3 regions of the Micromonospora sp. 067-2 genome follow, and region 3 is predicted to be linked to each of the others. Evidence: riboswitches for the same ligand, from Rfam matches in the RefSeq annotation. Region 3 holds a riboswitch; each other region holds the start of a gene.
What was found. Region 3 has a riboswitch for cobalamin ahead of ACLJN9_RS18690 (CbtB domain-containing protein). Riboswitches for the same ligand answer to the same signal wherever they lie in the genome.

Region 1 (3,267 bases), on a different contig from region 3:
CGGCTACCGGGTGCTCGGCCCCCGGACGTCCGCCGACCGTACGGCGGTGGCCCGCACCGGGGCCGCCATCGACTACTCCGAACACGGCGTGCTGCACATCTCGGCCACCACCACCGAGGCCGCGGCGATCAGCCGGCTCGGCTTCCGGCTGGAACCGCTCGCCCCGCCGCCGAGCGCCGAGCGCGGCGCCAGCGACGTGGGCGCGTTGGCCTTCCCGCCCGCCGACTCCAACTACCACGACTATGCCGAGCTGACGGCCGTGGTGAACCAGGCCGTCGCCGACCATCCGGCCATCGCCCGCAAGATCAGCATCGGTACGTCGTACGAGGGCCGCGACCTGGTGGCGGTGAAGATCTCCGACAACGTGGGCACCGACGAGGGCGAGCCGGAGATCCTGTTCAACGCCCAGCAGCACGCCCGCGAGCACCTGACCGTCGAGATGGCGATCTACCTGCTCAACCTGTTCACCGACAACTACGGCAGCGACTCCCGGATCACCAACATCGTCAACAGCCGGGAGATCTGGATCGTGCCGACGGTCAACCCCGACGGCAGCGAGTACGACATCGCCACCGGGTCGTACCGGTCCTGGCGCAAGAACCGGCAACCCAACAGCGGCTCGTCCAACGTGGGCACCGACCTCAACCGCAACTGGTCCTACCAGTGGGGCTGCTGTGGTGGGTCGTCCGGAACCACCTCGTCGGACACCTACCGCGGCCCGTCGGCGTTCTCCGCTCCCGAGACGTCCGCGCTGCGCAACTTCGTCAACAGCCGGGTGGTCGGCGGCGTCCAGCAGATCAAGGCGAACATCGACTTCCACACGTACTCGGAGCTGGTGCTCTGGCCGTTCGGCTACACCACCGCGAACAACCCCGCCGGGATGAGCGCGGACCAGTACAACACCTTCTCCACCATCGGCCAGCAGTTGGCGGCCACCAACAACTACACCCCGGAGCAGTCCAGCGACCTCTACATCGCCGACGGCACCAGCATCGACTGGATGTGGGCCACCCACAACATCTGGGCGTACACCTTCGAGATGTACCCGGGCTCGTCAGGCGGCGGCGGTTTCTACCCGCCCGACGAGGTGATCCCCGCGCAGACCAGCCGCAACCGCGAGGCCGTGCTGCTGCTCAGCGAGTACGCCGACTGCCCGTACCGGGCCATCGGCAAGCAGGCGCAGTACTGCGGCGGCGGCGGTGGCACCACGGTCTTCTCGGACACCTTCGAGACCGCGACCGGGTGGACCACCAACCCGGCCGGCACCGACACGGCCACCCTCGGGGCGTGGGAACGGGGTGCCGCCCAGGCGACCACCTCCTCCGGCGCCAAGCAGCTCACCCCGTACGCCGGCGCCAACGACCTGGTGACCGGACGGCTCGCGGGATCGGCGGCCGGTGACTACGACGTCGACGGTGGCGTGACCAGCGCGCGGTCCCCGGCGGTGACGCTGCCGTCGGCCGGCACGCTGACCCTCTCGCTGGCCTGGTACCTGGCACACGGCTCGAACGCCTCCTCGGCCGACTACTTCCGGGTGAGCGTGGTGCACAACGGAGGCACCACGGCGCTGCTCACCCAGGCCGGTGCGGCGGCCAACCGCAACGGGAGCTGGGCGGTGGCCAACCTCAACCTCACCCCGTACGCCGGTCAGTCGGTCCGCATCCTCGTCGAGGCGGCCGACGCCTCCGGCGCCAGCCTGCTGGAGGCGGCTGTGGACAACGTCACCATCACGTCCTCCTAACCCCGTGGGGCCCCGTCCGCCCCCACGGGGCCCCACCCCCACCCCCCACCCCGCGCTGATCTAGGGCATATCGTCGTTGCGAGAGATCTACTCATGGCGATATGCCCTAGATCAACGAGGGTTGTCTTGGCGGTGCGCTACCGTTTCAGCGACCACTCCGCAGCGAAGCCGGTGCGAAACCCGGCGCTGTCCCGCAACTGTGATGCCCCGTCCCGGTGACGGGGATGAGCCAGGTCGCCTGCGGATGGGTCGCGACACGCGCTCTCGAGGAAGGGCGCCTCGTGGGCGGGCGTACGAAAGTCCCTGTCGGCGAAGCACCACATTCCTCGACCGACAGGAGGACCCATGTCCGCACGTACCCCCCGGCTCTTCGCCGCGACTCTCGCGGTCGCCGCGCTCGCCCTCGGCGCGTGCGCCGAGAAGACCGACGACCAGCCGGCGGCCGGCGGCAGCTCCGCGACCGTCGCCTACCCCGTCACGGTCGGCCCGCTCACCCTCGACAAGCGCCCCGAGAAGATCGTCTCGCTCTCGCCCACGGCCACCGAGATGCTCTTCGCGATCGGTGCCGGCCCGCAGGTGACGGCGGCGGACGACAACTCCAACTACCCGGCCGAGGCGCCCAAGACCAACCTGTCCGGCTTCCAGCCCAACGCCGAGGCGATCGCCGCCAAGAGCCCCGACCTGGTGGTGCTCTCCAACGACACCAACAAGATCGTCGATCAGCTCGACAAGCTCAAGATCCCGGTCTACCTGACCCCGGCGGCCACCACGCTGGACGACTCGTACCGGCAGATCACCGAACTGGGCGCACTGACCGGCCACGCCGACCAGTCGACCGACGTCACGAGCCGGATGAAGGACGACATCGCCAAGCTGGTCAAGGACCTGCCGCAGCGCGCCGAGAAGCTCACCTACTACCACGAGCTGGGCCCCGAGCTGTACAGCGCGACCAGCAAGACCTTCATCGGCTCGCTCTACAGCCAGGTCGGCCTGACCAACATCGCCGACCCGGCCGACGCGGACGGCAAGAACGGCGGCTACCCGCAGCTGTCCCAGGAGTTCATCGTCAAGGCCAACCCGGACTTCGTCTTCCTGTCCGACACCAAGTGCTGCCAGCAGAACGCCGACTCGATCAAGGCTCGCAGCGGCTGGGCTGGGCTGACCGCGGTGAAGAACAGTCAGATCGTCGCGTTGGACGACGACGTCGCCTCCCGCTGGGGCCCGCGCGTCGTGGACCTGCTTCGGGTGATCATCGACGCGGTCGCCAAGGTGCCCGCGTGACCGTCATCCCTCGGTGAGCGAAGCACCACCGGTGGACGCCACGACACCGCCACCCCGGCCCGCCGGGGCGACGCCACCAACCGCCGGGGCGACGCCGTCAACCCGGCCCGCCGAGGCGACGCCACCAACCCGGCCCGCCGGGGCGGCGCCGCCGTCCCGGCCGGCCGGGCTGCCGTCCGCGGCCCGACCCGCCGGCCTGCGCAAGCGCTGGGTGGTCGCCGGCGTGTTCGCGGTGCTCGTCGCGT
Region 2 (3,267 bases), on a different contig from region 3:
GCATCCGCAGCTCGGCGGGGACCGCCTCGAACCACCGCCGGTACGTCTGGCCGGGCACCCGGGCTTCGGCGGCGGCCAGTTGCTCCGGAGTGAGCCACTCCACGTCGTGACCGCCGGCGGCGATCAGCGCGTGGATCAGCGCGTCGCCGTCGTCGGGCAGCGGCGCGTCGCCGAGGTGGTAGCCGGCGTCGGCGAACGCGGCGAGGAGTCGGACCGCCGACACGGGGGTGTCCAGCCCGACGGCGTTACCGACCCGGGAGTGCTTCGTGGGGTACGAGCTGAGCACCACGGCGACCCGCTTGTCGGCGTTGGGCACGTACCGCAGCCGGGCGTGGCGCACCGCGATCCCGGCGACCCGGGCGGCCCGGTCGGCGTCGGCGGCGTAGACCGAGAGCCCGTCGGCGTCGATCTGCTTGAACGAGAACGGCACGGTGACGATCCGGCCGTCGAACTCGGGGATGGCCACCTGCATCGCCGCGTCCAACGGGGACAGTCCGGCGTCGCTGCCCGCCCACTGCTCACGGGTGCTGGTCAGGCAGAGCGCCTGGATGACCGGGACGTCCAGGGCGGCCAGCGCGCCGACGTCCCAGGCGTCCTCGTCGCCACCACCGGAGGCGTCCGCGGCGACCGCACCGCCGGCCGCGAGCACGGTGACCAGCAGCGTGTCGCAGCGGGCGAAGAGCCCGAGCGGGCCGGCGCCCGCGGTCAGCCCGCGTAACGAACCGCAGAAGATGGGCAGCGGGTTGGCGCCGGCCGCCCGCACCGCGTCGGCGAGCACGTCGACGAAGCCGGTGTTGCCGGCCAGCGCGTGCGCCCGGTAGAAGACGATCCCCACGGTGGGCCGGTCCGGGTCGACGGGGTGCTCACCGTGCACGCCGTACGCCGGGGTGGGTGCGGGTGGGGCGAAACCCTCACCGGTGAGCAGCACCGTGTCGGAGAGGAACCGGGCCAGGTGGCCCAGGTTGTCCGGGCCGCCCTCGACCAGGTAGGCCAGCGCCTGGGTGACGACGCCGGACGGCACGGTGGAGATGGCCATCAGCTCCGCGTCGGGCACCGCCTCACCGCCGAGCACGACCGTCGGCCGGCCGCTCGCGAGCACCGCGGCGAGCCCGTCCGGCCACGCCTGCCGACCCCCGAGCAGGCGTACGACGGCGAGGTCGACCCCGTCGAGAAGCGCGGGCACCTCGTCGGCGCTGACCCGGGCGGGGTTGGCCAGCCGGTAGTCGACACCGCTGGCGCGGGCGGCCAACAGGTCGGTGTCGGCGGTGGAGAGCAGCAGGATGCGCACGGGAGGCTCCGGTGAGTGACGCCCCGGCCGCCGTGGAGGCGACCTGGACGAAGCGGGTGGGTGCGGCGTCAGCCGGTACGACGGCCCGGCGCGCGGTCACCGACGGCTGTCGGCAGCCGGTCGACGCCGGGTGCGCGGCTCAGCGGCCGCAGGAACCGGCGTGACCGTGCGCCCGGCCGGCCGAACGTCCGCAGACGTGGCCGGGTGCGGGGGCTGCGGAGCGCCCACCGTGCGGGTCACGACGATACTCGTCGATGAAAGAGACGCCGTGCGTCATCGGGTCCTCCTCGGGTGTCCACGCCCTGGGGTACGTCCCGACGGCCGAAGTATCCTGGCTTCCGGATCGACGCTCTCCCCCGGCCTTCCAACCGCAGACACACGGTCGTGGCGCACGAGGGGGGATCACTCCCCGGTGACAGTGGCGGGACCGCGTCGGAATCACACCGACTTCCTTCACTGCCGTCAGGCCGCGAATGCTGCCACACCGCTGCGCCGCCGGTCAACGCCGCCCCCTCAGCGGACGGCGCCGCCAATCCATCGACAGACGGCAATTTCTAGGCGCCGATTCACGATCGTCACGACACCGCACCTCGTGTCCCGCACCCGATGCTCCACTCCACCGGCGCCCGGCCAAACGGCCATGATCAATTGGAACCTGCGCTTCGGGATGGCCCGAACGCGAGATCTTGGACACTTACCGTCAACTCGAAACGGTAAGTGTCCAAGATCTGCGTGCCTCTACCGAGCACCGGTCCGCCAGGGGCCGCGGGCCGCGCGGGCCGCGCGGGCCGCGCGGGCCGCAGGTCGCGGGTCGCGCGGGATGCGCGGGCCGCGCGGGATGCGCGGGCCGCGCGGGATGCGCGGGCCGCGCGGGATGCGCGGGCCGCGCGGGCCGCAGGTCGCGGGTCGCGCGGGATGCGGACTGCGGGCGGCGGGCTCGTTGTCGGGCCTCAGCGGGCGTGGCGTTCCGGGTGTGCCCGGCTCCAGGTGCGCATGCGTTCCGGATAGCCGGTGCGGGCCGCCTCGTACAGCGGCACCGCGTGCTTGCGGGCGATGGCGCCCGCCGCGCGTGGCGTGCCGGTCCGGCGGCGGATCCACTCGCCGTCGTGGGCGATGGCCACGACGGTCGTGTCCGTGGCCGTGGTCTCCGGCTCCAGGTAGAACTCCACCCCCCGCCGGCTGGCGAGAAACGCCTCCAGCGCCGCGAGATCCTCCCGGGTCCCCTCGCGGTCCAGCTTCGTCGGGGTCGCCTCGGTGCCCCGTGCCCGTCGACTGAACCAGCCCATGCCCCACCCCTTCCTCGACGCTCCCGCCAGTGCACCACCGCTTCCTGGCAATACGCTGCACGCCGGGTGGGAGTGAGCTGGTCGCGCCACGGTTGGAACCCGCCGCGCCGCAGCGGTGTCATGAGTGTGATGCAACCGGAGGTCTCCCTGAACGACGACGTGCTCGTCAACCGCGCTCGGTCAGGTGACCTGGAGGCGTACGACCTCCTGGTCGCCCGGCACACCCCGTCCGCGTACCGGACGGCGGTGCTGCTCGGCGCGGGCGCGGACGCCGAGGACGTCATCCAGGAGGCGTTTGTGAAGGGGCACCGCAGCCTGTCGCGCTATCGGGGCGACTCGTCCTTCCGATCCTGGCTGTTGGCGATCGTCGCCAACGAGACCCGCAACCTGCACCGGTCCCGTACCCGCCGCGACGGCCTCGTCCTGCGGGCGGCGGCGGCCAACCCGGTGTCCGAGATCACCGAGGACGGTGCGGTCGGGGCGGTCCTCGCCGGTGAGCGTCGCGCGGCGCTGGTGCAGGCCCTGCGCCAACTGCCGGAGCGGGACCGTGAGGTGATCGTCTGCCGGTTCCTCCTCGATCTCAGCGAGGAGGAGACGGTGGCGATGTTGGGTTGGCCGCGGGGCACGGTGAAGTCGCGGACGTCCCGGGCGCTGACGAAGCTCCGTGGCCTGCTCGACCGGGAGGAGGTCCGA
Region 3 (3,267 bases):
CTCGACGCGGCGCATGAACTCGTCCGGGATCCAGTTGGCCAGGTTCAGGTTGTGGGTGCGCCGGGCATCCTCGCCGGTGTTGTCCCGCAACTGCAGGAACTCCTCGACGTCCGGGTGCCACGGCTCCAGGTAGACGCAGGCCGCGCCCTTGCGCCGGCCGCCCTGGTTGACGGCGGCGACGCTCGCGTCCAGCGTGCGCAGCCACGGCACGATCCCGTTGGACTGCCCGTTCGTGCCGCGGATGAGCGAGCCCCGGGACCGGACCCGGGAGTACGCGATGCCGATGCCGCCGGCGAACTTGGACAGGTTGGCGACCTGGGCGTACCGCTGGTAGATCGAGTCCAGCTCGTCGCGCGGCGAGTCGACCAGGTAGCAGGAGGACATCTGGGTGTGCCGGGTGCCGGAGTTGAACAGCGTCGGCGAGCTGGGCAGGTAGGCCAGGCTGGACATCAGCCGGTAGAAGTCGATCGCCTCGTCCGGTGTCCGGGACAGCCCGCAGGCCACCCGCAGCAGCCAGTACTGCGGGGTCTCCAGGACCAGCCGGCTGGTGGGGTGCCGCAGCAGGTACCGGTCGTAGACCGTGCGCAGCCCGAAGTACTCGAACCGCCGGTCACCCTCCGGGTCGACGGCGTCGTCGAGGGTACGGGCGTGTGCGGCGACGAACGCGGCGGTGTCGTCGGAGATCAGTCCCTCGGCGTGGCCGGTCCGGATCGCCGCGCTGAACGAGGTGATGCCCTGCCGGTGGACCTCCTTGTCCACGTAGCCGACCAGCAGCCGCGCGGCGAGACGGGAGTACTGCGGTTCCTCCCCGATCATCTCGGCCGCCGTCTGGATCGACAGCCGGTCCAGTTCGGCCGTCGTCGCGCCGTCGTACAGGCCGCTGATCGTCCGGGTCGCCACCCGCAGCGGGTCGACGTCGGTGAGGTCGTCGGCCCACCGCTCGACCGCCCGGACGATCTTGTTCACATCCACCTGTTCGGTGGCGCCGTCGCGTTTGCGGACCTGCATCTGCGCCCGTCGCCGACCGGGCGGGGCCGGCTCGGCGCTGGCCGGAACTACCTGGGTGACCGTCACCACTCACTCCTCGCGAGTTCGAGACCTGATGGCCCTCGGACACGAGGAGGCGGACACCGGTGGACGCCACGCCGGAGGGCGCGGGGTCAGGTGGCGTCAGCCGTCCCACGCGGCCTCGGACCGCCGCCCACCCGGGTGCGGGTACGCGGCGCGCTGGCAGGTCTTCGGACTTGCGGGCACGACCGGGCTCGCCGGTCTCCTACTGGCCGTCGCTTCCCAGGCCGCTTCGCGGCCCAGTGCTGATGACGGCGGTCGTTCCCACTTACCGCTGCGGGGCAGTCCCGGATTCCCACCGGGTTCCCTCTTGCCTCGACCACTGACGATGAGCGGCCGAACCAGCTGCGCTCAACACCATATATAGGGAGGGACACGGTTGTCACACCCCACATGTCGATCTGCGGCGCAGCCGGCTCTCGTCCATCGACGCCGCCGGGGACCGGGTTGACCGCCCGAACCGGCACCGATACCGTCAACCCACTATCTGCGGCGACGCGAGGGAAGCCGGTGAGATTCCGGCGCGGTCGCGCCACTGTGAGCGGTTCCCCTGCACGGGGCACCGCGAGTCAGGACGCTCGGTCGTCCGCAGCCTTGCGATGGGGACGCGTTATCCCCGGGGAGGTTCGTGTACCCATGTCCAGCTCCACGTCCAGCCAGCCCCTGGTGCAGCCCGCTGACACCGCCCGTCTTCTATGGACGGTCCTGGCCACCGTCGCCGTGCTCACGCTGCTGGCCTACCTCGTCGCCTTCGACCAGGGAGCGGTCTCGCGCAGCGGGATGTACCTGCACGAGCTGATGCACGACGGTCGGCACCTGCTGGGTGTCCCGTGCCACTGACGGCCACCACCGGCACGCCCACGTTCGTCAGCGTGCTGCTCCGCGGGCTGCTCGCCGGCCTGGTCGCGGGCCTGCTCGCCGGCACGTTCGCCTACTTCGCCGGCGAACCACGCGTTCAGGCCGCCATCGCCATCGAGGAGGCGGCGGCACACGCCGAACCCGCCACCGGCGCACACGACCACGAGGAGGCGCTGGTCAGCAGGACCGGCCAGCGCGGCGGCCTGTTCCTGGCCACCGGCCTGTTCGGCGCCGCGATGGGTGGCCTGCTGGCCACCGCGTACGTCCTGCTGCAGCGTCGACGGCGGACCGACGACGACGGACGGTCGGGTCTGCTGCTGGCCGGCGCCGCGCTGCTCGGCGTGGTGATCGTGCCGTTCGTCAAGTACCCACCCAATCCCCCGGCCGTCGGTGATCCGGCCACCATCGACCAGCGCACCGGCACCTACCTGCTGATGGTGGTGCTCGGCCTGGTGGCGGTCTGGTCCGGCTCGCTGGGCTACCGGGCGCTTCGCGGCGACGCACCGCAGTGGCTCCGCGCCGCCGCCGCCCTCGGCGGGTTCCTGCTGGTCACCGTGGTGTCCTACGTGGTGCTGCCGTCGTTCCAGGAGGTCCCGGACGACTTCCCCGCCGCCCTGCTGTGGGACTTCCGACTGGCCTCCCTGGGCACCCAGGTGGTCCTCTGGACCGGCATCGGCCTGCTGTTCGCGGCTCTGCTGAACCACGACCGGCGCCGCAGGAGCACCAGCGCACCCCTGAGCACGTGAGCGTCACCAGCCTGCGGCTGGTCGCGCACGGTTCCACCGCCGCCCTGCGGCAGGCCCGGTTCGGCGGGCAGCTCGACGACCTGGACGAGGGCGGCCTGCGGGCCGCCCTCGCCCTGGCTCCCGCCGCGCCGGGCCGACGGGCGCTCCTGGGTGCCTCCGACGTCTGCCTGTCCAGCCCAGCGGTGGCGGCCACCCGGACCGCGTACGCCCTCGGCCTGACGCCCACCGTCGACGCGGCGCTTGCCGACTGCGACTACGGCGACTGGAACGGGCGGTCGCTGGAGGAGATCGCCGCCACGCAGCCCGAGGCGCTGCGCGAGTGGCTGTCCGCACCGGACGCCGCACCCCACCGGGGCGAATCGGTCCTGGCGCTGCGCGAGCGGGTCGGCCGCTGGCTGGACGGCCAGCGCGACCGTGGCCAGCGGGTCATCGCCGTCACCCACCCGATCCTGCTCCGGGTCGCCGTCGTGCACGCCCTCGACCTGCCGTTGGTGACGTACCGGCAGCTGGACGTCGAGCCGTTGGCGATCGTCCGGCTCACCAACCGCGGCTCGGGGTGGCAGCTGCGGCTCGCCGCACCACCGGCGTAGGGACA

Region 1: linked by a shared signal. The riboswitch ahead of ACLJN9_RS07330 (ABC transporter substrate-binding protein) and the one ahead of ACLJN9_RS18690 (CbtB domain-containing protein) in region 3 are both predicted to bind cobalamin.
Region 2: linked by a shared signal. The riboswitch ahead of cobN (cobaltochelatase subunit CobN) and the one ahead of ACLJN9_RS18690 (CbtB domain-containing protein) in region 3 are both predicted to bind cobalamin.

What each region holds. Positions count from the first base shown of each region.
Region 1 is NZ_JAJPWB010000003.1:139,711-142,977, reverse strand. It holds gene ACLJN9_RS07335 (M14 family zinc carboxypeptidase) at 1-1,741, shown strand, start outside; cobalamin riboswitch at 1,855-1,995, shown strand; gene ACLJN9_RS07330 (ABC transporter substrate-binding protein) at 2,087-3,022, shown strand; gene ACLJN9_RS07325 (FecCD family ABC transporter permease) at 3,192-3,267, shown strand, end outside.
Region 2 is NZ_JAJPWB010000001.1:218,503-221,769, reverse strand. It holds gene cobN (cobaltochelatase subunit CobN) at 1-1,288, opposite strand, end outside; gene ACLJN9_RS01005 (hypothetical protein) at 1,300-1,452, shown strand; cobalamin riboswitch at 1,613-1,742, opposite strand; gene ACLJN9_RS01000 (hypothetical protein) at 2,239-2,574, opposite strand; gene ACLJN9_RS00995 (RNA polymerase sigma factor) at 2,695-3,267, shown strand, end outside.
Region 3 is NZ_JAJPWB010000007.1:233,413-236,679, forward strand. It holds gene ACLJN9_RS18685 (ribonucleoside-diphosphate reductase subunit alpha) at 1-1,074, opposite strand, end outside; cobalamin riboswitch at 1,212-1,429, opposite strand; cobalamin riboswitch at 1,519-1,670, shown strand; gene ACLJN9_RS18690 (CbtB domain-containing protein) at 1,705-1,908, shown strand; gene ACLJN9_RS18695 (CbtA family protein) at 1,899-2,672, shown strand; gene ACLJN9_RS18700 (histidine phosphatase family protein) at 2,669-3,262, shown strand.